DNA from 2 places in the Stenotrophomonas sp. TWI1149 genome. Region 2 is predicted to be linked to the other one. Evidence: riboswitches for the same ligand, from Rfam matches in the RefSeq annotation. Region 2 holds a riboswitch; the other holds the start of a gene.

Region 1 (12,266 bases), on a different contig from region 2:
AAGTTCTGGGCGATGCTGAGCAAGGGCGCCAGCCAGCCGTGGCAGGCCACGCTGAAGGAAATCACCGGCGGCGACAAGCTCGATGCCGGCCCGATGATCGAGTACTTCACCCCGGTCAACGAGTGGCTCAAGCAGCAGAACCAGGGCCAGATGTGTGGCTGGCAGGCTCCGACGGCCGCGGCTGCACCGGTGGCCCCCAAGGCACCGTAACGGCTGCCGCCGGGGCCCGCCCGGCGACAGCGGTAAAACGAAAAACCGGCCGCAAGGCCGGTTTTTTTATGCGCACATCGGGGACTGCAGCCGGGGGACGGGCACGGCCACCCAACGCATCCGCGCAGGGCGCGGCGTTATGACTTCGGTTTCAGGGCTGCCGCCAGCTCGACCTTGAACTGCTCGAAATCCATGCCGTCCGCTTTCGCCTCGGCATGCGCGGCGTCCTTCAGTGCATCCGAATACACCAGGCGCACCGGCGTTCCCTGGCGTTCGTGCAGTTCGGCGGCCTGCATGATCAGGGCCAGCACCCGCGCCGCGCTCGGCGTCTGGCCGGCGATGCGACCATCCATGCCCAGCACCCACTCGCCGTCCCGGCGGACGATGCCGGCCAGCAGCGTGCGCTGCTGGTCCCGCAGTTCGGCATGCGGCTCAACCGGCGTGGCGGTGGCCTGCTCGCGGTTGGCGGCCTGGGTTTCGCGGCGCCGGCGGATGTCGCGGCGCAGTTTGGAGGTGGTCGACATGGGAAAATCCGGACTGCGTCAAAGCGCCAAGGATACCGCACGGCCCCTGGCGGGCCTGTGCGGCAGGGGGGTCACTCGATGGGCGTCAGTACTTCACGGCGGCGCTCGGCGTGCCGCTCCCAGTACCAGAAGCTGCCACCGATGGCGAAGAACGCCGCGTAGCCCAGGGCCAGATGCAGGGGGTTGCTGCTGAGCATCGGCGAGACCACGCCGGCCACCACCGTGTTGATCATCAGCTGGATGAACATCTGCATGGACGAGGCCAGGCCGCGCTGATGCGGATACATGTCCAGCACGGCCAGCGCCAGGATCGGGAAGATCAGCGCCATGCCGACACCGCCCAGGAAGATCGGCATCACCGCCCACGGCAATGCGATCTGCGGCACCGACACCACGTAGCCGAAGTTCAGCAGCGCCGAGACCGCGCACAGCGCGAAGCCGATCGCGATCTGCCGCTGCGGCACGATCCGCCCGGCCATGCGACCGGACAGGAACGAGCCCACGGTCATGCCGCCGATGGTCGGAATGAACAGCCACGCAAAGCCGCCCTCGCCCAGTTGCAGGTGCTGCATCACGAACACCGGCGCCGAGGCGATGTACAGGAAGATGCCGGAGAAATTGAACGCACCGGCCGCGGCCAGGCGCAGCAGGCGCGGGTTGGATCCCATGCGCGCGTAGCTGCGCAGCAGTTCGCGCATCGACAGCGGCGTGCGTGCTTCCACCGGGTGGGTTTCGGGCAGCCACTTGCTGGTGGCCAGCAGCAGCACCACGCCGAACAGCACCAGGAACCAGAAGATCAACGGCCAGTCGCCGCCGCCCAGCAGGATCCAGCCACCGATGATCGGCGCGATCGCCGGCGCGACACCGAAGATCATCGAGACCTGGCTCATCAACCGCTGCGCATCGGCACCGTGGTACAGATCACGGATCACCGCGCGGCCCACGATCACGCCGACACCGGCGGTCACGCCCTGCAGCGCGCGGAACACCAGCAGCGTGGTCATGTCGCGCGACAGCGCACAACCAATCGAGGCGCCGATGAACAGCACCAGCCCGCCGATGATCACCCGCCGGCGGCCGAACGCATCCGAGAGCGGGCCGTGCGCCAGGCTCATCAGGCCGTAGAACAGCAGGTACACGCTGATGGTCTGCTGCACCGCGACCTGGTCCACCTGCATGCGGTCGCCCAGCAGCAGGAAGGCCGGGAAAATGGTGTCGATCGAGAACGGACCGAACATCGCCAGGCCTGCAAGCAGCAGGGCCAGACGGCGGGTCGAGGGTGAGGCGGGCGTCATGCGGGCTTCCGTCAGCGGCCGTGCGCAATGCGCGGCGGGCGCCAGCCCGGTACGGGCGGCGCCAGATGAATACGAGGATCCAGCGATCATAGGCCTTTGCCGCGCCCGGCACCATGCCCGGGGGCACGTTTCCGGGGTTCGGATGGCCCCGTATTCATGTGCTGGAAAGGCCCAGCGGCCGAAAGCGCTGGGCTATAATCGCCGGGCTACATGGTGGGAGAAGCGGACACCCGCTGCCGAAGGCGCAACGCCCGTAATCGCTCAGGCCCGATACCACCCGCATCAAAACTCTGGAGAGACCGGCGAATGCCGGCGCCGAAGGGGCACGAAGCACGCAGATGCGCGCTTTTAAACTCTCAGGCAAAAGGACAGAGGGGCACCCAGGAAGACCGCAAGGTCCGGTGGATCGCTGTCGCCCGCGACGCGCCCTGGCCCGACCGCCTTCCGAACGTGCGTGCCCACTCTCCGAGATGCCAGCCATGTCCCAGAACACCCCCTCCCTGCGCGAGCTTGAACACAGCCACGCGTTCGTCGAACGCCACATCGGCCCCAACGACGCCGAAATCGCGCAGATGCTCGACGTGGTCGGCCACGCCTCGCTGGACGCGCTGACCGATGCGATCGTCCCGGCCGGGATCAAGTCGCCGGCACCGCTGGACCTGCCCGAGTCGCTGACCGAAGTGCAGGCACTGGCCAAGATCCGCGCCATCGCCGACAAGAACCAGGTCTTCCGCACCTTCATCGGCCAGGGCTACTACGGCACGCTTACCCCGAACGTCATCCTGCGCAACGTGCTGGAAAACCCGGCGTGGTACACCGCCTACACCCCGTACCAGGCCGAGATCTCGCAGGGCCGCATGGAAGCGCTGATCAACTTCCAGACCCTGTGCGCCGACCTGACCGGCATGGAGATCGCCAACGCCTCGCTGCTGGATGAAGCCACCGCCGCCGCTGAAGCGATGACGCTGGCCAAGCGCTCGGCCAAGTCGAAGTCGGACACCTTCTTCGTGCACGACGCGGTGCACCCGCAGACGCTGGAACTGCTGCGCACCCGCGCCGAGCCGATGGGCATCGTGCTGCGCGTGGGCACCCCGGCCGAGGCGATGGACGCCGAAGCCTACGGCGTGCTGCTGCAGTACCCGGATACCTTCGGCCATATCGGCGACTACAAGGCGCTGGCCGATGCCGTGCACGCGCGCGGCGGCCTGGTCGCGGTGGCGACCGACCTGCTGGCGTTGACCCTGATCGCCGCCCCCGGCGAATGGGGCGCGGACATCGTGGTCGGCAACTCGCAGCGGTTCGGCGTGCCGTTCGGCTTCGGCGGCCCGCACGCCGCCTTCATGGCCTGCCGCGATGCGTACAAGCGCTCGATGCCGGGCCGCCTGATCGGCGTCTCGGTCGATGCGCAGGGCAATGCCGCCTACCGCCTGACCCTGCAGACCCGCGAGCAGCACATCCGCCGCGAGAAGGCGACCTCCAACATCTGTACCGCCCAGGTGCTGCTGGCGGTGATGGCCTCGATGTATGCCGTGTACCACGGTCCGGAAGGCCTGACCCGCATCGCCCGCCGCACCCACCGCCTGGCCGCGATCCTGGCCGCTGCCCTGCGCAGCGCCGGCGTCAACGTGGGCGAGCACTTCTTCGACACCCTGCACGTCAAGGACATCGACGCCAAGGCGATCCACGCCAAGGCCGCCGCGGCGCGCATCAACCTGCGTGCGATCGACAGCGACGCGGTCGGCATCAGCCTGGATGAAACCGCCACCCGCGCCGACATCGTCGCGCTCGGCCAGCTGTTCGGTGCGACCGTCGACGTGGACGCACTGGATGCGGCCACCGCCGATGCGTTGCCGGCCGATCTGGTGCGCACCAGCGCCTTCCTGACCCACCCGGTGTTCAACACCCACCACAGCGAACACGAACTGCTGCGTTACCTGCGTTCGCTGGCGGACAAGGACCTGGCCATGGATCGCACCATGATCCCGCTGGGCAGCTGCACCATGAAGCTCAACGCCACCGCCGAAATGATCCCGGTGACCTGGCCGGAGTTCGCCAACATCCATCCGCTGGCCCCGGCCGACCAGGCCACCGGCTACAAGGAACTGATCGACGGCCTCGAAGCGATGCTGGTCGAGTGCACCGGCTACGACGCGGTCAGCCTGCAGCCGAACTCCGGTGCGCAGGGCGAATACGCCGGCCTGCTGGCGATCCGCGCCTACCACCGCTCGCGCGGCGAAGGCCACCGCGACGTCTGCCTGATCCCGGATTCGGCGCACGGCACCAACCCGGCCTCGGCGCAGATGTGCGGCATGAAGGTCGTGGTGACCAAGACCGATGCCAACGGCAACGTCGACCTGGACGACATCCGCATCAATGCGGAGAAGTACAGCGACCGCCTGGCCGCGCTGATGATCACCTACCCGTCCACGCATGGCGTGTTCGAGGAAGAGGTGGTGGACATCTGCGAGATCGTGCACAAGCACGGCGGCCAGGTGTACACCGACGGCGCCAACATGAACGCCCTGGTCGGCGTAGCCAAGCCCGGCAAGTGGGGCTCGGACGTGTCGCACCTGAACCTGCACAAGACCTTCTGCATCCCGCACGGCGGCGGCGGCCCGGGCGTCGGCCCGTGTGCGGTCAAGTCGCACCTCGCCCCGTTCCTGCCGAAGGTGCTGGGCGGCGAAGGCGATGTCGGCATGGTCAGCGCGGCCAGCTTCGGCAGCGCCTCGATCCTGCCGATCAGCTGGATGTACATCACGCTGATGGGCACCGCCGGCCTGCGCAAGGCGACTCAGGTCGCCCTGCTCAACGCCAACTACATCGCCAAGCGCCTGGCCCCGCACTTCAAGACCCTGTACACCGGCCGCAACGGGCTGGTGGCACACGAGTGCATCCTGGACGTGCGTCCGCTGGAGAAGACCTCCGGCATCGGCGCCGAGGACGTGGCCAAGCGCCTGATCGACTTCGGCTTCCACGCTCCGACCCTGAGCTTCCCGGTCGCCGGCACGCTGATGGTGGAACCGACCGAAAGCGAATCGCTGCACGAGCTGGATCGCTTCATCAACGCGATGATCCAGATCCGCGAGGAAATCGCCGCGATCGAAGACGGCCGCCTGGATCGCGAGGACAACCCGCTCAAGCACGCCCCGCACACCGCCACGGCGGTCTCGGCCAGCGAGTGGGCCCACGCCTACCCGCGCGAGCTGGCGGCCTTCCCGCTGGCCAGCCTGCGCCAGCAGAAGTACTGGCCGCCGGTGGCGCGCGTGGACAACGTCTACGGCGACAAGAACGTGATGTGCGCCTGCATCCCGGTCGATGCGTACAAGGAAGACGAGGGCGTGGAGGTCTAAGCCCTCCTGCCCTGAGGCAACAGCAGACGGCCCGCGCAAGCGGGCCGTTTTTGTTATGGGCTGCTGCCGACTCCCCGCCTCCCGACTCCCGGTTCCCGCGCGCTTTTGAAGGAGAGCGGCCCTCAGATTCTGCAGGCTGGGCGGGGGTGTGTGGGTTCGCGGGACACGCCGTGAATCCATCCATGGAGGCTCATGTCGCGCCATCCATGGCGCTCATGGTCCCGCCAACCCACACACCCCCGCCCCTCGACAGTGGGTCGGGCGCCTATGAGAAAACAAACGCAGATGCTGCGCGACGGAGACGAGCGTCAGTACGTCATGCAGTCGTCGCGTCACGTTGCAGTCAATCACCTAGGCATCAGCATCAGCATCTGCATCGACGTTGGCGTTGGCGTTGGCGTTGAGCACTGAGCATCGTGCGTCGTGCGTCGTGCGTCGTGCATCGTGCATTGAGCGCTGAGCGCTGAGTATCCAGATTCGAGAAGCGAGCAGCGCAGCGCCAGCTTGGCTGCGTTCTGCGTTGGGCTTTCCCTTGCCCACCAGCCCCCTGTCAAAGGGTGGGCACGGGTGGGTTGGCGGGACCGTATGCCGCCATGGATGGCGGCATACGAGCTTACATGGACGTACTTGCAGCGGGTCCCGACAACCCACCCGTGCCCGCCCAAGCGAGCGGAGGCTTAAACCTGCGGCTGTTGGCTGTTGGCTGTTGGCTGTTGGCTGTTGGCTGTTGGCTGTTGGCTGTTGGCTGTTGGCTGTTGGCTTTTGGCCGTTGGCTGTCGGCCGTCAGCTGCCCCGACCAGCACGCACCCGACGCGAAATCTCACTGCTCGCCGCAATCACCACCGTCAGCGCCGCCATCGACAGGAACTGCACCCGCGTGTGCGCCTCGGACAGCAACAGACCGAAGATCAGCGCCAGCACCCCCAACCCGAACACCGTCAGATACGGATACCCTGCCATCCGGAACGGCAGACGCGTCCCATCGCGGTTCGCACGATGGCGCAGGATCAACTGGGACAACAGCGAAATCGTCCACACCAGCAGACACGTCGAACCCACGATATTGAGCAGCACCGGCAGCACCTTGTCCGGGAACAGCAGCTCCATCACCGTCGCCGCGAAACCGAACAGCACACTGGCCAGCACCGCGATGATCGGCACCTGGCGCGGGTCGGCCCAGCCCAGCACCGCCGGCGCCTCGCGACGCTGCGCCAGCGAATACATCATCCGCGACGCACCGTAGAGATTGGCGTTCAACGCCGACAACAGCGCGATCACCGCGATCAGCGTGATCGCCGTCGCCGCGCCCGGAATCTTGGCCGCTTCCAGCACCGCCGCGAACGGCGACTTCAGCGCCTCGCTGGTCCACGGCACCACCGCGATGATCACGCTCAACGAGCCGATGTAGAACACCAGGATGCGCCAGGCCACGGTGCGGATCGCCCGGGCGATGCTGCGCTCGGGATCCTCGGTCTCGGCCGCGGCCACCGCCACGATCTCGGTGCCGCCAAAGGCGAATATCACCACCAGCAGGGCCGCGCCGATGCCGGCCAGCCCCGTGGGCATGAAGCCGCCGTGCTCCGTGAAGTTGCGCAGGCCCGGCGAGGCCACGTCCGGCAGCCAGCCCATCAGCAGCGCCACGCCGATCAGGATGAAGCCGACGATCGCGGCGACCTTGAGGATCGCAAACCAGAATTCGAACTCGCCGAAGTTCTTCACTCCGAGCAGGTTGATCGCGGTGAAGAACAGCATGAAGGCCAGCGCCGCCATCGGGACCGGAATCGCCGGCCATACCGTGGCGAGCAGGCCGGCCGCACCGACCGCCTCGGCGGCGATCACGATCACCAGCTGCACCCACCACAGCCAACCCACCGTTGCGCCGGCGGTGGCCCCCATCGCGTCGGCGGCATACACCGAGAACGCACCGCTGGTCGGCTTGGCCGCGGCCATTTCGCCCAGCGCGTTCATCACGATGATCACCAGCGCGCCGGCGACGAGATACGACAACAGGACCGCCGGGCCGGCGGCCTGGACACCCACACCGGAGCCGAGGAACAGGCCGGCGCCGATCGCGCTGCCCAGCCCCATCATGATCAACTGGCGGGGCTTCAGCGCGTGCCCGAGGCGGGCAGCGGCGGGCGGAGTGGCGGGAGCCGGAGTCTGGGATGCGGGCATCGGAATCGATTGGCGGGCAACAAGTGCGACACCATACCCTGTCGGCCGCGCGGCGGCATAGGCCGGAAGCCCCTCCCCGCCTCAGGCGGCGGCGCGCTCGCCGATCTGGGCGCGGTAGGCCCGGGGCGACAGCCCGACTTCGGCCTTGAACTTGCGGGTGAAGGCACTCTGGTCGGTGAAGCCGCAGGCCTGGCCGATGCTGGCGATGCTGTCCGGGCCATGCAGCAGGTGCACCGCCATCTGGATGCGCAGGCGGGTCAGGACCTGCTGCGGGGTCATCTGGAACACCTTGCGGAAGGTGCGCTCCAGCTTGGACAGCGAGAATCCGGTGATGTCGAGCAGGGTCTGCATGCGCACGTTCTCCGCGTAATGCGCATTCAGATGGGCAAGGGCCAGGCGCAGCTGTTCGTACTGGGTGCCCAGGCTGTCCTTCTGCCCCAGGTCGCGCGAGATCCCGATCAGCCCGCGGATCTGCCCGTCGACCAGCAGCGGCCGCTTGCAGGTCAGGCACCAGCCCGGTTCGCGGTTGGCGAACAGATGCAGCTCCATCAGGTTCTCGATGACCTTGCCGGCCAGCACCTGTTCGTCCTGGGTCGCGTAATCCGCGCCCAGCCCGGTGGGATAGATCTCCGCCGCGGTGCGCCCGATCACCTCCTTGCGCGACTTCAGGCCGAGCCGGCGCAGCATGGTCTGGTTGATGTGCGTATAGCGCCCGTCGCAGTCCTTCATGAAGAACAGGACGTCGGGGATCGCATCAAACAGGGCTTCGATGTCGGCGGGTTCAACGCGCATGCGGCTGGGAAACACAGGAGAAGACGCGCCCAAGGATACCTGCCCGGGCCCCGCCCACACAGCCGCCGGACGCGGCATGTGAAGCGCGGGTGCAAGCAGGGCCGCGTATTCGCACCCTCGATTAACGCCCCGGCCGCCAGTGTGAAGCGATCCCCTTCCCGCCAGCTCCCGGAGTCGCCTCATGGCCGCCAGCAAGAAAAGCACCAAGAACGCCCCTGCACCCGCCACCGATGTCCGCGGCGAGGGGGATGAACTGCACCAGCGTGCGGGCAACGGCCACCCGGTGCTGACCACCAACCAGGGCATCCCGGTCGGTGACAACCAGAACTCGCTGCGGGCGACCCCGCGCGGGCCGACCCTGCTGGAAGACTTCATCCTGCGCGAGAAGATCACCCACTTCGACCATGAGCGCATCCCCGAGCGCATCGTGCATGCCCGCGGCAGCGCAGCGCACGGTTACTTCGAGCTGACCCGCTCGCTCGGCGAGTACACCCGTGCCCGCATCCTCAGCGAAGTGGGGGTGCGCACCCCGCTGTTCACCCGCTTCTCCACCGTGGCCGGCGGCGCCGGTTCGGTCGACACCCCGCGCGATGTGCGCGGCTTCGCGGTGAAGTTCTATACCAAGGAAGGCAACTGGGACCTGGTCGGCAACAACATCCCGGTGTTCTTCATCCAGGACGCGATCAAATTCCCGGACCTGATCCATGCCGTGAAGATGGAGCCGGACCGCGCCTTCCCGCAGGCGGCCAGCGCGCACGACACCTTCTGGGACTTCGTGTCGCTGATGCCCGAGTCGATGCACATGATCATGTGGGCGATGAGCGACCGCACGATCCCGCGCTCGCTGCGCACCATCGAAGGCTTCGGCATCCACAGTTTCCGGCTGATCAACGATGCCGGCGAATCGACCTTCGTCAAATTCCACTGGCGGCCGAAGCTGGGCATCCAGTCCACGGTATGGGACGAGGCGGTCAAGCTGCAGAGCGCGGACAACGACTTCCACCGGCGCGATCTGTTCGAGGCGATCACCGCCGGCGACTTCCCCGAGTGGGAGCTGGCCGTGCAGCTGTTCAGCGAGGAACAGGCCGAATCGTTCCCGTTCGACCACCTGGATTCGACCAAGATCATCCCCGAGTCGCTGGTCCCGCTGACCGTCATCGGGCGCATGGTGCTGGACCGCTGGCCGGACAACTTCTTCGCCGAGACCGAGCAGGTCGCCTACTGCCCGGCCAACGTGCCGCCGGGCATCGATTTCAGCAACGATCCGCTGCTGCAGGGGCGCCTGTTCTCGTATCTGGATACCCAGCTCAGCCGCCTGGGCGGTCCGAACTTCCACCAGATTCCGGTCAACGCCCCCAAGTGCCCGTTCGCCAACCACCAGCGCGACGGCCACATGCAGATGAACATCCCGAAGGGGCGGGTTGCCTACGATCCCAGCTCCCTGCAGGGCGACACCCCGCGCGAAACCCCCGACGGTTTCCCCAGCCACGCCACCGCGCCGGATGATGGCCGCAAAGGCCGCGTGCGTGCGGAGAGTTTCGCCGATCACTACAGCCAGGCCCGGATGTTCTTCCGCAGCCTGGAAGCCCCGGAGCAGGCGCACCTGGCCTCGGCACTGGTGTTCGAGCTGTCCAAGGTGGAGACGGTCAAGGTGCGCGAGCGCACCGTGAGCCACCTGCGCAACATCGACGAGACGCTGGCCAAGCGCGTGGCCGACGGCCTGGCGATGCCCGCCCTGCCCGAGCCGGCCGCCACGCAGACCCCGGCGCAGGATTTCCCGAAGGCGCCGGAAGTGCGCATCATCGGCCGCACCAAGGACCTGCTCAAGGGCCGCTGCATCGGCATCCTGTTCGACGAGGGCTCCGATGCGGCGCTGATCGCCAACCTGCGCAAGGCCGCCGACAAGGCCGGCGCCAGCGTCAAGCTGGTGGCGCCGAAGATCGGTGGCGCCAAGCTCAGTGACGGCAAGACGCTGGCGGCGGACGGTCAGCTGGCAGGCACGCCGTCGGTGATCTTCGATGCGGTCGCCGTCGTGCTCAGCAATGACGCGGCCAAGAAGCTGAGCAGGGAGTCGGCCGCGATCGACTTCGTCAGCGACGCGTGGGCGCATCTGAAGGCGATCGCCGCCGACGACGGTGCACAGGCGCTGCTGAAGGTGGCCCGCGTCGGCAACGATGCCGGCGTGGTCGAGGCCGAGGATGCCAAGGCCTTCCTCGCTGCTGCCGCCACCCGCCAGTGGGCCCGCGAACCGAAGGTGCGCACGCTCGCCTGAGCGCTCCCCCTCTTTGACAGTAGACAGGAGAACTGCCATGCCCCGTGGTGACAAATCCAGCTACACCGACAAGCAGAAGCGCCAGGCAGAACATATCGAAGAAAGCGAGAAAGAGAAGGGCCGCAGCGAGACCGCCGCCGAGCGGATCGCCTGGGCCACCGTCAACAAACAGGATGGTGGCGGCAAGAAAAGTAGCGGCGCGAAGAAGTCCACCAGGAAGACAACGAAAAAGTCGGCGGCAAAGAAGGCCCCAGCCAAGAAGGCGGCCGCGAAGAGTGCGGCAACGAAATCAGCGACAAAGACGACCAGGAAGGCAGTAAAGAAGACGGCGAAGAAAGCGACGAAGAAGGTCGCCAAGAAGGCGACAACGAAAACCGCCGGAAAGAAAACCGCGAAGAAAGCAACAAAGAAGACGGCAACAAAGAAAACAGCAAAAAAAGCAGCGAAAAAAACCGCTAAAAAGACGACGAAGAAGACGGCCGCCCGCAAAGCGGCCCGGAGCCAGCGCTGAGCATCAGCAGCTCGCTCGCTCGCAGGTCTACCGCGTGCTGTTCCAAGGCAGCACGCGGTACCGCCAATGCTGCGTTCATCGCGGTTCCGCTGCTGCGGACGGCGCCAGCGGTGTCTGCAATGGTGCGACCTTTGCCGCAACGGGCTTGCCCGGCACAGGCATCGACTGCAGTCGACGGATCGAGCCGATCGGCACTGCTTCGGCGCGCCGCTGCTCCGGCCACCACAGGAACACGAAGGCACTGCTGGATCCCAGCAGTTTCGCGGTGCCCGGAAGCGCCGCCGCGTCATCACCGAGCACGACCTGCACCGACGTACCGCCCCGGCCCTCGAGGATCTTCTCGGCCGAGCTCAGGGCATACAGCGCCGCGCCGAATGCCATGAAGCAGACCACCGCAATGCACATACCGGTCAGCGGACGCAGCCCGGAGAATTCCCAGTTCATCCACGGCGACTCCGAGAACAGCATCCGCCATCCCCAGTGCCGCGCACGCAGGCGTGCCACCCTGGCCGGGTTGCGCCGCCGCAGTGTTTCCGGCCAGCCCAGCAGCACTGCCAGCAGCGCCCCCAGCAGCAGAATCAGGACGTAGGCCGGATCGCGCAGCCCGGCGACCAGGAAGTCGCTGACCTGCAGGTAGTCCAGGATCGACAGCCGGAACTTGAAGTAGAAGAAGTAGCTCGACCACAGCCCCAGCAAGGAAAGGAACACGTAGCCCGCACTCACCATCAGCGCCGGCTCCTGCCGCAGCAGGCGCCAGATGACTGCGACCATCGAATCTTCATTGCCGTGCGTGACCGGCAGCAGCGACCAGTCGGTCGGTGCCTGATCATCCACCGGTGCCCGCGACTCACCGCCAGCGGTGGTCGCGATGCCCGCCGGTACGTCACCGTGGATGCTGCCCTCGTCCCTGTTTCCCATGCGCCCCTCCCCCGTTCGGCAGAGCATCGCGTACTTTTGCGGTCGACGGAAGCGGGCCGGCCCCCGGCGCCACGCCCTGCGTGGGGCAGCCCTGAGCGCGGCCTTATTGCACGCTGAAACTGGCGACCGTAGCGTGCTCGGTGCCTTCGATGCGCAGGTCGATGGCGAAGCGGTCGCACAGCCGGTGCACGATCGCCAGGCCGAGCCCGAAGCCGGCAC
Region 2 (12,266 bases):
GATGCCCTTGGGCACCTGCTGGAACAGCCACACGTTCAACGCGATCACGCCAGCGAACAGCAGCAGCGGCAGCGCGAGCCAGCGCAGCATCGTCTGCAGGCTGCCCACGTAGGCGCCGCGCAGGCGCTCGAACAGCGCGGTGCCTGCGCGCTGCAGCCCATTGCCGGGGCCGGGCCGTGCCTGACCGAGCAGGCGCGCGCACAGCATCGGGGTCAGGCTGAGCGAGACCAGCAGCGAGACGCCCATCGCTGCCACCAGGGTCAGCGAGAACTCGCGGAACAGCCTCTCGACGAAGTCATCCAGGAACAGGATCGAGATGAACACCACGGCCAGCGCGATGTTCATCGACAGCAGCGTGGCACCGACTTCACCCGCGCCGCGCAGCGCGGCGGTCATCGGCGAGGCGCCTTCCTCGCGATGGCGGGCGATGTTCTCCAGGACCACGATCGCATCGTCGACCACCAGCACCGCCGCCACGATCAGGGCCATCAGCGAGAGCGTGTTGAGCGAGAACCCGAGCAGGGCGATGATCGCCAGCGCGCCCAGCAGCGAGACCGGGATCGCCACGGTCGGCACCAGCGCCGCGCGCCAGTGGCCGAGGAACGCCAGCACCACCAGCACCACCAGGGCGATCGCCAGCAGCAGGGTCAGTTCGGCCTCGCGCAGGGTGGCGCGGATCACCGGCGAGCGGTCCATCACCACCTGCATGTCGATGTTGGCCGGCAGCAGCGCCTGCAGCGTGTCCATCTGCGCCTGGATGGCGTCGACGGTCTCGATGATGTTGGCGTCCGGCTGGCGGCTGACGATCAGCAGCACCGCCGGGCGCTCGTTGTGGAAGCCGCTGGCGTAGCGGTCCTCGACCCCTTCGCTGATCCCGGCCACGTCCTCCAGGTAGACCGGGCGGCCATCGCGCATCGCCACGATCAGGCGGCGGTACTCGGCGGCGGTGCGCAGCTGCAGCGTGGCTTCCAGCTGCCACTGTTGCGTCTGGCTGGCCACCGTCCCCAGCGGCTTGAGCGCGTTGGCATTGCGGATCGCCGCGGCGATGTCGTCCAGCGCGATGCGATGGTGGTTCAGCGCATTGGGATCCAGCGACACGCGCACCGCCGGCAGCGAACTGCCGCCCACCTGCACCTCGCCGACGCCGGGAATCTGCGCCAGTTTCTGCGCGATCACGGTGGAGGCCACGTCGTAGATCTGCCCCGGCGCGAGGCTGTCCGAGCTCAACGCCAGCGCCATGATCGGCGCCTGCGAGGGATTCACCTTGCGGTACTGCGGCATCCCCGGCATGCCGCTGGGCAGCTGCGCGCGCGCCGCGTTGATCGCGGCCTGCACGTCGCGTGCGGCATCGTCCACGTTGCGGCCGAGCGCGAACTTCAACTCGACCTGCGTCGAGCCCTGGGTACTGGCCGAGTCGATCCCGGTCAGCCCCGGGATGGTGCCCAGGGCACGTTCCAGCGGCGTGGCGACGTTGGCCGCCATCGATTCTGGGCTCGCGCCGGGCAGGCTGGTACTGACGTTGATCGCCGGGTAGTCGACCTGCGGCAGCGGCGCGACCGGCAGCAGGCGCAGGCCGAGCAGGCCGGCCAGCACCACCGCCACCGCCAGCAGCACGGTGGCCACCGGATGCTGGACGAACCAGCCGATCGCCCGCGACAGCGGACTCACGCCAGCGCCTCGTCAGCCTCGTCGGTCACCGGCGCGGGGCGCTGGCGGAAGCGGTCGAAGAACAGATAGATCACCGGCGTGGTGAACAGGGTCAACACCTGGCTGACGATCAGCCCGCCGACCATCACCAGGCCCAGCGGCTGGCGCAGCTCCGCGCCCGAGCCGCTGGCGAACATCAGCGGAATCGCGCCGAACAACGCGGCCAGCGTGGTCATCAGGATCGGGCGGAAGCGCAGCAACGCGGCCTGATGGATGGCCTGACGCGGCGCCATGCCGTGCTCGCGCTCGGCTTCCAGCGCGAAGTCGATCATCATGATCGCGTTCTTCTTGACCAGCCCGATCAGCAGCACGATGCCGATCACCGCGATCAGGTCCAGGCTGCGCCCGCTGACCAGCAGGGCAAGCAACGCCCCCACGGTGGCCGAGGGCAGTGTGGAGAGGATGGTGATCGGGTGGATGAAGCTCTCATAGAGCACGCCCAGCACCAGGTACATCACCACCACCGCCGCCAGCACCAGCCACAAGGTGCTCGACAGCGACGCGCGGAATGCATCGGCCGCACCCTGCAGGCGCAGCTCCACGCTGGTCGGCAGTCCGATCGCCGCGCGTGCGCCCTCGATCGCCTCCACCGCTTCGCCCAGCGACGCCTCCGGGGCGAGATTGAACGAGAACGTCACCGCCGGGAACTGGCCGACGTGGTTGATCAGCAGCTGCGCGGGGCGCTGCTCGATCCGCGCGATGCCGCCCAGCGGCACCTGCCGTCCGTCCGGACCGGTGACGTGCAGGCGTGCGATCGCATCCGGGCCGAAGGCCACGTCCGGGCGCGCTTCCAGCACGACGCGGTACTGGTTGGCCTGGGTGAAGATGGTCGAGATCTGGCGCTGCCCGAACGCGTCGTACAGTGCGTCGGCGATGGTCTCCACGCTGATCCCCAGGCGCGCGGCAGCCACGCGGTCGATCACCACGTGCGCCTGCAGACCCTGGTTCTGCAGATCGCTGGCGACGTCGGCCAACGCCGGCGACTGCTGCAGATGCGCGAGCAGGCGCGGTGTCCACGTGTCCAGCTGCGCGATGTCCGGGCTGGTCAGGGTGAACTGGTACTGGGTCCGGCTGATCCGGTCCTCGATGCCCAGCTCCTGCACCGGCTGCAGGTACAGCCTGATGCCCGGCACATGCGCCACGCGCTGCTGCAGCCGCGCGATGATCGCCTGCGCATCGGCGTCGCGCTGCGCGTGCGGTTTCAATTCGATCAGCAGGCGCCCGCTGTTGAGCGTGGCGTTGTTGCCATCCACGCCGATGAACGAGGACAGGCTGGCCACATCCTCGTCGTCCAGCAGCGCCGCCGACAGTGCCTGCTGGCGCTGCGACATCGCCTGGAAGGAGATCGACTGCGGCGCCTCGCTGATGCCCTGGATCAGCCCGGCATCCTGCACCGGGAAGAAGCCCTTGGGCACCCACACGTACAACAGCGCCGTCAGCACCAGCGTGGCCACGGTCGCGGCCAGCATCAGCGGCTGGCGCTGCAGCACCCAGTCCAGCTGGCGGTCGTAGACCGCCACGACGCGGTCGAACGGGTCGCCCTGCTGCGCCGATTCGTGCCCGTCGGCATCGCGACGGGTGGCGTGGCCGGCCTTGAGCAGGCGCGCGCACATCATCGGCGTCAGCGTCAGCGAGACCAGCAGCGAGATGCCGATCGCGACCGCGAGCGTGATCGCGAACTCATGGAACAGCTTGCCGACCACGTCGGCCATGAACAGCAGCGGGATCAGCACCGCGATCAGCGACAGGGTCAGCGAGATCAGGGTGAAGCCGATCTGCCTGGCGCCCTTGAGTGCCGCCTGCATCGGCGTCGCGCCGCGCTCTAGGTGACGGGCGATGTTCTCCAGCATCACGATCGCATCGTCCACCACGAAGCCGGTGGCAATGGTCAGCGCCATCAGGGTGAGATTGTTGAGCGAGAAGCCGGCCAGCAGCATCACCCCGAACGTGCCCACCAGCGACAGCGGGACCGCAATGCTGGGAATGATCGTGGCCGGGATGTTGCGCAGGAACAGGAAGGTGACCATCACCACCAGTGCGATCGCGATCAGCAGCTCGTGCTGCACGCCGCGGATGGATGCGCGGATCGATTCGGTGCGATCGCTCAGGATGGCCACATCCACCCCGGCCGGCAGCGAGGCCTGCAGCTGCGGCAGCAGCGCACGCACCTGGTCGACCACGGCGATCACGTTCGCGCCGGGCTGGCGCTGGATGTTGATCAGCACCGCCGGGGTGGTGCCCGACCACGCGGCCAGCTGGCGGTTCTCGGCGCCATCCTCGATGGTGGCGACGTCGCCCAGGCGCAGCGGTGCGCCGTCCTTCCAGGCCAGGATCAGGGCGCGGTACTCGGCCACCGAGCGCATCTGGTCGTTGGCATCGAGCATGATCGCGCGGGTCGGACCGTCGAAGCTGCCCTTGGGCATGTTGACGTTGGCCGTGCCGATCGCGGCGCGGATGCTGGCCATGCTCAGGCCGTTGGCGGCCAGCGCGGACGGATTGACCTGGATGCGGACTGCCGGACGCTGACCGCCGGCCAGGCTGACCAGCCCGACGCCGGGCAGCTGCGAGAGCCGCTGCGCCATGCGCGTATCGACCAGATCGTGCACCTGCGGCAGCGAGAGCCCCTGCGAGGTTACCGCCAGGGTCAGGATCGGGGTGTCGGCGGGATTGACCTTGCGATACACCGGTGGCACCGGCAGATCGTCGGGCAGGAAGCTGTCGGCGGCGTTGATCGCGGCCTGCACTTCCTGTTCGGCCACGCCGAGCGCGACCTCCAGCGAGAACTGCAGGGTGATCACCGACGCCCCGCCGGAGCTGGTCGAGGACATCTGCTTCAGGCCGGGAATCTGCCCGAGCTGGCGTTCCAGCGGCGCAGTGATCGCGCTGGTGGTGACCTCCGGGCTGGCACCGGGATACAGCGTGGTGATCTGGATGATCGGGTAATCGACCTGCGGCAGCGCCGCGACCGGCAGCAGGCGGTAGGCCATCACGCCGGACAGCAGCAGCGCCACCATCAGCAGCGTGGTCGCGACCGGGCGCTCGATGAAGGGGCGCGAGAGGTTCATGCGCCGGTCCGCGGCGGGTCCTGCTCCACCACCTCGACCTTGGCGCCGTCGCGCAGGCCGTCGATGCCTTCCACCACCACACGCTCGCCGGCGTTGAGTCCTTCGCGCACCGAGACGCGCTCGCCATCGGCCGGGCCGAGCACTACGTTGCGCAGGTGCGAGGTGGCATCGGCGGCGATCACGTAGACGTAGCTGCCCTTGCTGCCGAACTGCACGGCCGCGTTCGGAATGACCACCGCATCGCTGCTGCTGACCTGGAGGCGCACGTTGACGAACTGGTTGGGGAACAGCGACTCATCGGCATTGGCGAACTGCGCGCGCAGCTTCAGCGTGCCGGTGGCGGTGTCGATGCGGTTGTCCAGGCTGGAGAGCACGCCGTCGCCGAGCGCGTTGCGCTCTTCGCGGTCCCAGGCTTCCACGGTCAGCTGCGGATTCGCGCGTGCCGCGGCGACCACCGCCGGCAGGTCCGGCTCGGGCACGGTGAACAGCACGCTGATCGGGATGGTCTGGGTGATGGTGGCCAGCGGTTCGGTATCGCCACTGCGGACCAGGTTGCCGACGTCCACGTTGCGCAGGCCCATGCGCCCGGCCACCGGCGCGGTGATGCGGGTGTACTGCAGTTGCAGGCGTGCTTCATCCACGGCCGCCTGGTCGGTCTGGCGACGGCCCTGCAACTGGCGCACCTTGCTCTGCTGATCACTCAGGTCCTGCGCGGAGACGAAGTGCTTGCTCTGCAGTTCCGTGAAGCGCTTGAGCTGGCTCTCGGCGTTGTCGAGCTCGGCCAGGTTCTGCTGCTGGGTGCCCAGCGCACGCGACAGCTGTACCTGGAACGGGCGCGGATCGATCTCGGCCAGCAGCTCGCCGGCCTTGACGTGCTGGCCCTCGGAGAACGCCAGCCGCAGCAGCTCGCCATCCACGCGGCTGCGGATGCCCACCGTATGCAGCGGCGTCACCGTCCCGAGCGCCTTCAGGCGCACCACCAGGTCTTCCTGCGTTGCGGTGGCCACGCGTACCGGGGTGGCGGTGCTCGCAGGCGCGGCCTCGGCGGTCGGCGCGGGCGACAACACCCGCCAGGCGATCACGGCGGCGGCCAGTACGGCCACGACCAACAGCGGTTTGAACAGACGACGGGAACGCGAGGGGAGCGGGGCAGACATGGGGCATCCTGCGCGTACGCCACACGGCGAACGCGTCCATGGTTTACCGGCCCGTGGGGGCAGGCGGGGCGAAGTGGGGTTGTCTGGCGGGGCCGCTGGTCGAATGCCGCAGCGTGGCTGGATACCGACCCGGGAGGGGCGGGGGCGTCATGGTACCGCGTGTGGGTGCCTGCACTCACATGCCCTTGGTCATGGGGCAGGGCCCGGGTGGATGGGTGCATTGCGTCATCCGACCAAGGTGGTCACGGGAAGGCGCATGCATGCCGTCGGTAGGTACCGACCGTTGGTCGATACACGCCGCCACCCGACCAACGGTCGGGTGCTACCGGTGCATTGAACGTGTGTCAGGCCACCCGACCAACGGTCGGGCGCTACCGGTGCATTGAACGTGTGTCAGGCCACCCGACCAACGGTCGGGTGCTACCGGTGCATTGAACGTTCCGTTCAATGCACCTCGTCGCGGTACACGAACTTCGGCATTTCCCATTTGAAATGGATCGCCAGCAGGCGGAACAGGAAGCCGCCGCCCAGGCACCACAGCGTCGCCGCGTTGAGCGACACGCCGAGTTCCAGCAGCGCCAGGTACGCCGCACCGGTGAGCAGGGTGATCACCGCATACAGTTCTTTCTGGAAGATCAGCGGCACCTCGTTGCACAGCACATCGCGCAGCACGCCGCCGAACGCACCGGTGAGCATGCCGGCGATCAGGATGATCGGCACGGTGTGCCCGCCCTCGCGTGCGACCGCGCAGCCGATCAGGGTGAAGGCGATCAGTCCCAGCCCATCGAGCACCAGGAAGGTCCGGCGGAAATGATGCATCCAGCGGGCGACCCAGGTGGCGATCAGTGCCGCGCAGATGGTGAAGCCCAGGTATTCCGGATGTTTCACCCAGCCCAGCGGGTAGTGGCCGAGCACGATGTCGCGCAGCGAGCCGCCACCGAGCGCGGTGACGCAGGCGATGATGACCACGCCGAACAGGTCCATGCGGCGGCGGCCGGCCGACAGGGCGCCGGTCATGGCTTCGGCCGAGATGGCGATGAGGTAGATCAGGGAGAGCAGCATGGGGGTGGCTCCGGGGACACGGCAGGCGGGGACGGAAAACGCGCACGCGTCACGCCAGCGCTGCTGCACTGTCGTGGGTGGGATTCCGTTGCCGCTCCCGCTGTCCTTTTGCCTGAGAGTTCGGTGGCCAAGGCCACGTGCCCCTTCGGCGGGTCATTGAAGACCTCTCTCCAGATCGGCGTGTCGGATGCATGGTTGGTGGCTGTGCAGCCACCGGCCTGAGCGATTATGGGAGCCTGCGCCTTCGGCGGGCGCCAGCGCGGCGCCTCTCTCCTGCATCCGGGGCGGATTCTAGCAGCCGCCGGGCCCGCTCCGGGCGATAATCCCGGTATGCCCGCTGAACCCGCCCTCTGGTACCTGTACCTGCTCGAATGCCGCAACGGCAGCTATTACGCCGGCATCAGCAACGACGTGGACGCGCGCTTCCAGGCCCACCTCGCCGGTAAAGGGGCGAAATACACGCGGGCGAACCCGCCGGTGAAGGTGCTGGCGATGCGCGCCTACCCGGACCGCGCGGCGGCCTCGAAGGCCGAGTGGCAGCTCAAGCGGCAACCACGGGAGCGCAAGCTGGCGTGGCTGGCGCTGCCCGATCCCACGTAGCGCCGCGCGCGGGTTGTTCGGGGCTCCGCTGGCGGCATACCATCGAGCCATCGTTCGTTGATCCGCTTGCCCAAGCCCTGGAGTGCCATGTCCCGCGATCTGTCGTTGTACCCGGAAGATGAAAATGGCGATGTGCTCTGGAACATGCTGCAGGACGGCGACGATCTGACGATTCCGCGCGAGGTGGATTTCGCGTTGATCTTCCCGACCCAGGACGTGGCGATCGCCTTCGCCGTGCACCTGCTCAAGAACGACCAGAAGGTGTCCTTCGCCGCGTACGAGGGCAACGATGAGTTCCCATGGCAGGTGGTGGTGCATCCGCTGATGCTGCCGACGCACCAGAACATCTCGGGCTTCGAAGGCCTGCTTGCCAGCGAGGCGGTCTCCTACAGCGGCCAGGTCGACGGCTGGGGATGCCTGTCGCAGGGGTGAGCCACCGCAACGCGGCGTGATCCGTTCGAACGTCCCCCTGCCGGAGAGAATCGATGTCGACGTTGTCCCTGATGCTCGCGGTTGCCGCGGCCGCCACACAGGCGGCCCAGGGTCCTGATCCGGCCACGCTGGCCGCCATCGAAGCAACCTGCTTCGACTATGTGGATGGGCAGCTGGAAGGAAATCCCGAGCGCGTGGCGCGCTCGCTGCACCCGGACCTGGCCAAGCGCGCGATCCTGGGCGATACGCCGGACGAGCGGCTTGGCCTGCGCCGGATGTCGAAAGAGGAACTGGTCGGGTTGACCCGGGCCGGCGCGCTGAAGACGCCGAAGGCCGCGTGGAACCGGCAGTGCAAGGTGCTCGATGTCGTTGGCAACGCCGCCTCGGTGCGGCTGGAAACCCCGTGGTTCGTGGATTATTTCCACATGGGGCGGTTCGGCGAGCGCTGGGTGATCGTCAACGCGCTGTGGTACAGCAAGCCGAAGTGAGCGATGGCAGCCAGGTGCGTCCGGCTGCCACTGTTGCGGCACGGACGATCAGGGCGTCGGCGGTCGTTTCGGCCGGCGATCATCCTGCGCATCACCGAAGATGATCCGCGCGCTGCGCTGGTAGCTCCAGTACGCCACCGCCCAGTTCAGCAGCACCACGACGCGGTTGCGGAAGCCGATCAGGAAGAACACGTGCGCGGCCAGCCAGAACCACCAGGCCAGCACGCCGGAGAGCTGCAGGCGTCCGAGGTGGACGATCGCGGCCATGCGGCCGATGGTCGCCAGGTTGCCGAAGTCCTGGTAGTTGAACGGGCCCGGCGCAGGCTTGCCGGCCAGGCGTGCCTGGATCGTGGTCGCCACGTGCTTGCCCATCTGCTTGGCCGCCGGCGCGACGCCGGGCACCGGTTTGCCGTCGGCCTGGGTCAGTGCGGCGAGGTCGCCGGCGACGAAGATCTCCGGGTGGCCGTCCAGCGTGAGATCGGGCTGCACCGGCACGCGGCCGGCGCGATCCAGTGGGACGTCCAGCGTACGCGCCAGCGGTGAGGCGGCGACACCCGCGGCCCAGACCACGGTACGAGCCTCGACGAAGCGGTCGCCGAGCTGGAAGCCTTCGGCATTGATGTCGCTGACGGGGGTGCCGGTGAGCACTTCCACGCCCAGCTTCTCCAGCTGCCGACGCGCCTTGAGCGAGAGCACCTCGGGGAAGGTCGACAGCACGCGCGGGCCGGCCTCGACCAGGCGGACCTTGGCCGAGGCGGGATCGATATGGCGGAACTCATTGCGCAGCGTGTGCCGTGCGATCTCGGCCAGGGTGCCGGCCAGTTCCACGCCGGTGGGGCCACCGCCGACCACGGCGAAACTGAGCCACGCCGCTTTGCGCGCGGGATCGGGTTCGGCTTCGGCGCGCTCGAAGGCGAGCAGCAGCTTGCGGCGCAGCGCGATGGCATCGTCCAGCGTCTTCAGGCCCGGCGCATCGGCGGCCCATTCGTCGTGGCCGAAGTAGGCATGGGTGGCACCGGTGCACAGCATCAGGGTGTCGTAGGCGATCTGCGTGCCATCGGCCAGGGTCGCGGTGCGCGCCGCCTTGTCGATGTCGGTCACTTCGCCCAGCCGCACTTCAACGTTGCGCTGGTCGCCGAGGATGTGGCGCAGCGGCGCGGCGATATCCGGGGCCGACAGGCCCGCCGTGGCCACCTGGTAGAGCAGGGGCTGGAACAGGTGGTGGTTGCGACGGTCCACCAGGGTGATGCGCACGTGCGCCGAGGCGAGGGCGCGGGTGGCCCAGAGGCCGGCAAAACCACCACCGATGATGAGCAGGTGGGGCGTGGGATCGCGGGTCATGCTTCACTCCTTGGCGGGCGCCGGAGGGGGGCGGCGCAGGTCGTCTCGTGATGCGGCCCATGGTCGCACGTGAAGCGCGATGTTCACGTCGATGGCCGATACTGGGTTCAGGGGCCATCGCGCTTGCCCGATGGCCGATCCGATCCCACGCTGGAGACCGAGATGTCCGAACCGGAAAAGCGCATCGCCCTGCTGATCGATGCCGACAACGCGCCCTCGTCCAAGATCGATGCGGTGCTGGCCGAAGTCGCCCGCTACGGCGTGGCCAATGTCCGCCGCGCCTACGGCAACTGGAAGAGCCCGCGCCTGAAAGGGTGGGAATCGGTGTTGCACGAATACGCGATCCGCCCGATCCAGCAGTTCGCCTACAGCCGCGGCAAGAACGCCTCGGACATGGCGATGGTGATCGACGCGATGGACATGCTGTACGCCCGCAATCTGGACGGCTTCGCGATCGTCTCCAGCGACGCGGATTTCACCCCGCTGGTGATGCGCCTGCTGACCGACGGGGTCAAGGTATATGGCTTCGGCGAGAAGAAAACGCCGGAGCCGTTCGTCAACGCCTGCTCGAAGTTCACCTACATCGAAGCCCTGGGTCAGCCGCATGCGGCCGATCAGGAGGTGGAGCAGGACAACGAGGAAACCCGCCCGCGCAAGAGTGGCCCGGAGCTGCGCAACGACACCCGGCTGGTGCAGATGCTGCGGCGCGCGGTGACCTCGGCCGAAGCCGAGGATGGCTGGTCGCACCTGGGCCCGGTCGGCAGCCAGATCGGCAACCAGGCTTCGTTCGATTCGCGCAATTACGGGTACGGCAAACTCAGTGATCTGCTGGCCGCGACCGGCCTGTTCGAGATGAAGAAGGACGGCAAATCGACCTATGTGCGCGCGCTGCCCAAGAAGAGTGCGGCGAAGGCGGCGAAGTAACGGCGTGCGGTTGGGCGTATCGTAGCGGCACCGCGCGACCCCGGTGCCGCGCATCGCCCGCTACGAGAGTCCGACCATGCTGAAAATCTGGGGCCGTCGCAATTCCAGCAACGTGCGCAAAGTGCTGTGGTGTGCCGAGGAGATCGGGGCGCCGTACGAGTCGATCGAGGTCGGCGGTGCATTCGGTGGCACGCAGTCGCCGGAATACCGTGCGATGAATCCCAACGGGCTGGTGCCGGTGATCGAAGACCACGGCCTGCCGCTGTGGGAGTCCAACACGATCGTGCGCTATCTCTCCGCGCGCTACGCGCTGGGCACCTTGTACCCGGAAGACGTGGTGGCGCGCGCACAGTCGGAGAAGTGGATGGACTGGACCACCTCGACCTTCGCCGGGGTGTTCCGCGATCTGTTCTGGGGCACGCTGCGGACGGCCCCGGCCGACCGTGACGAGGCCCGTATCGCGGCGGCGCTGGTGCGCTCCGGCGAGCTGCTGGCGATGACCGATGACGCGCTGTCGCGGCAGCCGTATCTGTCCGGCGAGCAGTTCGCGATGGGCGATATCCCGCTGGGCGCCTTCATCTATGCCTGGTTCGAGATGCCGATCCAGCGCCCGGACCTGCCGCATCTGGCGGCGTGGTACGAGCGGTTGAAGCAGCGGCCGGCGTATCAGCGTGGGGTCATGACGGCGTTGACCTGATCGGGTTGCCGGCCTAATACAGATCCATCGGATCCACATCCAGCGACCAGCGCACCTTGCGTGCCTGGGGCAGCGCGGAGATCTGCGGCGTCACCTGATCCAGCACGCCATGCAGTGGACGCCGGGCGGGTGAGGACAACAGCAGCTGGGTGCGCTGGTAGCCGGCACGGCGGGGCATCGGTGCCGGCATCGGGCCGTAGCGTTCCACGGCGGCATCGTCGGGAATCAGGGCACGCACGGCACTCAGCATCGCGTTGGCATGCTCCACCTGCTGCGCTTCGGCACGCAGCAGCGCCAGGTGCGCGAACGGCGGGAAACCGGCCGCTTCGCGCTGCTGCAGTTCGGCCTCGGCGAAGGCGTGGTAGCCGCCGTTGACCAGCGTCTCCAGCAGGGGATGCCCGGGGTGATGCGTCTGCAGCCAGACCTCACCGGCATCGACCGCGCGCCCGGCGCGGCCGGCGACCTGGATCAGCTGCTGCGCGAGTTTTTCGCTGGCGCGGAAGTCGGCCGAAAACAGGCCTTCATCGATCCCCACCACCACCACCAGGGTCAGCTTCGGCAGGTCGTGGCCCTTGGCCAGGATCTGCGTGCCGACCAGGATGCCCGCGCGATTGCCGAGCGAGGCCAGCTGGGTTTCCAGCGCATCGCGCTTGCCGGTGGTGCCGCGGTCGATGCGGATCACCGGGAAGTCCGGGAAGGCTTCGACCAGGTGTTCTTCCAGCCGTTCGGTCCCGATGCCCTGCGGCTGCAGCGCGAGGCTGCCGCAGTCCGGGCACGCCAGCGGCGCGGACTG

Evidence for each region. Region 2 has a riboswitch for glycine ahead of ABE424_RS09755 (trimeric intracellular cation channel family protein). Riboswitches for the same ligand answer to the same signal wherever they lie in the genome.
Region 1: linked by a shared signal. The riboswitch ahead of gcvP (aminomethyl-transferring glycine dehydrogenase) and the one ahead of ABE424_RS09755 (trimeric intracellular cation channel family protein) in region 2 are both predicted to bind glycine.

The regions. Positions count from the first base shown of each region.
Region 1 is NZ_JBDJLB010000006.1:233,341-245,606, forward strand. It holds gene ABE424_RS09320 (M2 family metallopeptidase) at 1-210, shown strand, start outside; gene ABE424_RS09325 (hypothetical protein) at 348-734, opposite strand; gene ABE424_RS09330 (multidrug effflux MFS transporter) at 806-2,029, opposite strand; glycine riboswitch at 2,310-2,411, shown strand; gene gcvP (aminomethyl-transferring glycine dehydrogenase) at 2,500-5,379, shown strand; gene ABE424_RS09340 (amino acid permease) at 6,163-7,560, opposite strand; gene ABE424_RS09345 (AraC family transcriptional regulator) at 7,636-8,346, opposite strand; gene ABE424_RS09350 (catalase) at 8,528-10,618, shown strand; gene ABE424_RS09355 (HupB) at 10,656-11,129, shown strand; gene ABE424_RS09360 (hypothetical protein) at 11,205-12,047, opposite strand; gene ABE424_RS09365 (HAMP domain-containing sensor histidine kinase) at 12,151-12,266, opposite strand, start outside.
Region 2 is NZ_JBDJLB010000007.1:68,848-81,113, reverse strand. It holds gene ABE424_RS09770 (efflux RND transporter permease subunit) at 1-1,668, opposite strand, end outside; gene ABE424_RS09765 (MdtB/MuxB family multidrug efflux RND transporter permease subunit) at 1,665-4,772, opposite strand; gene ABE424_RS09760 (MdtA/MuxA family multidrug efflux RND transporter periplasmic adaptor subunit) at 4,769-5,929, opposite strand; gene ABE424_RS09755 (trimeric intracellular cation channel family protein) at 6,374-6,991, opposite strand; glycine riboswitch at 7,084-7,175, opposite strand; glycine riboswitch at 7,184-7,277, opposite strand; gene ABE424_RS09750 (GIY-YIG nuclease family protein) at 7,322-7,591, shown strand; gene ABE424_RS09745 (ribonuclease E inhibitor RraB) at 7,679-8,023, shown strand; gene ABE424_RS09740 (nuclear transport factor 2 family protein) at 8,077-8,511, shown strand; gene ABE424_RS09735 (NAD(P)/FAD-dependent oxidoreductase) at 8,560-9,852, opposite strand; gene ABE424_RS09730 (NYN domain-containing protein) at 10,015-10,776, shown strand; gene ABE424_RS09725 (glutathione S-transferase) at 10,853-11,473, shown strand; gene ABE424_RS09720 (primosomal protein N') at 11,487-12,266, opposite strand, start outside.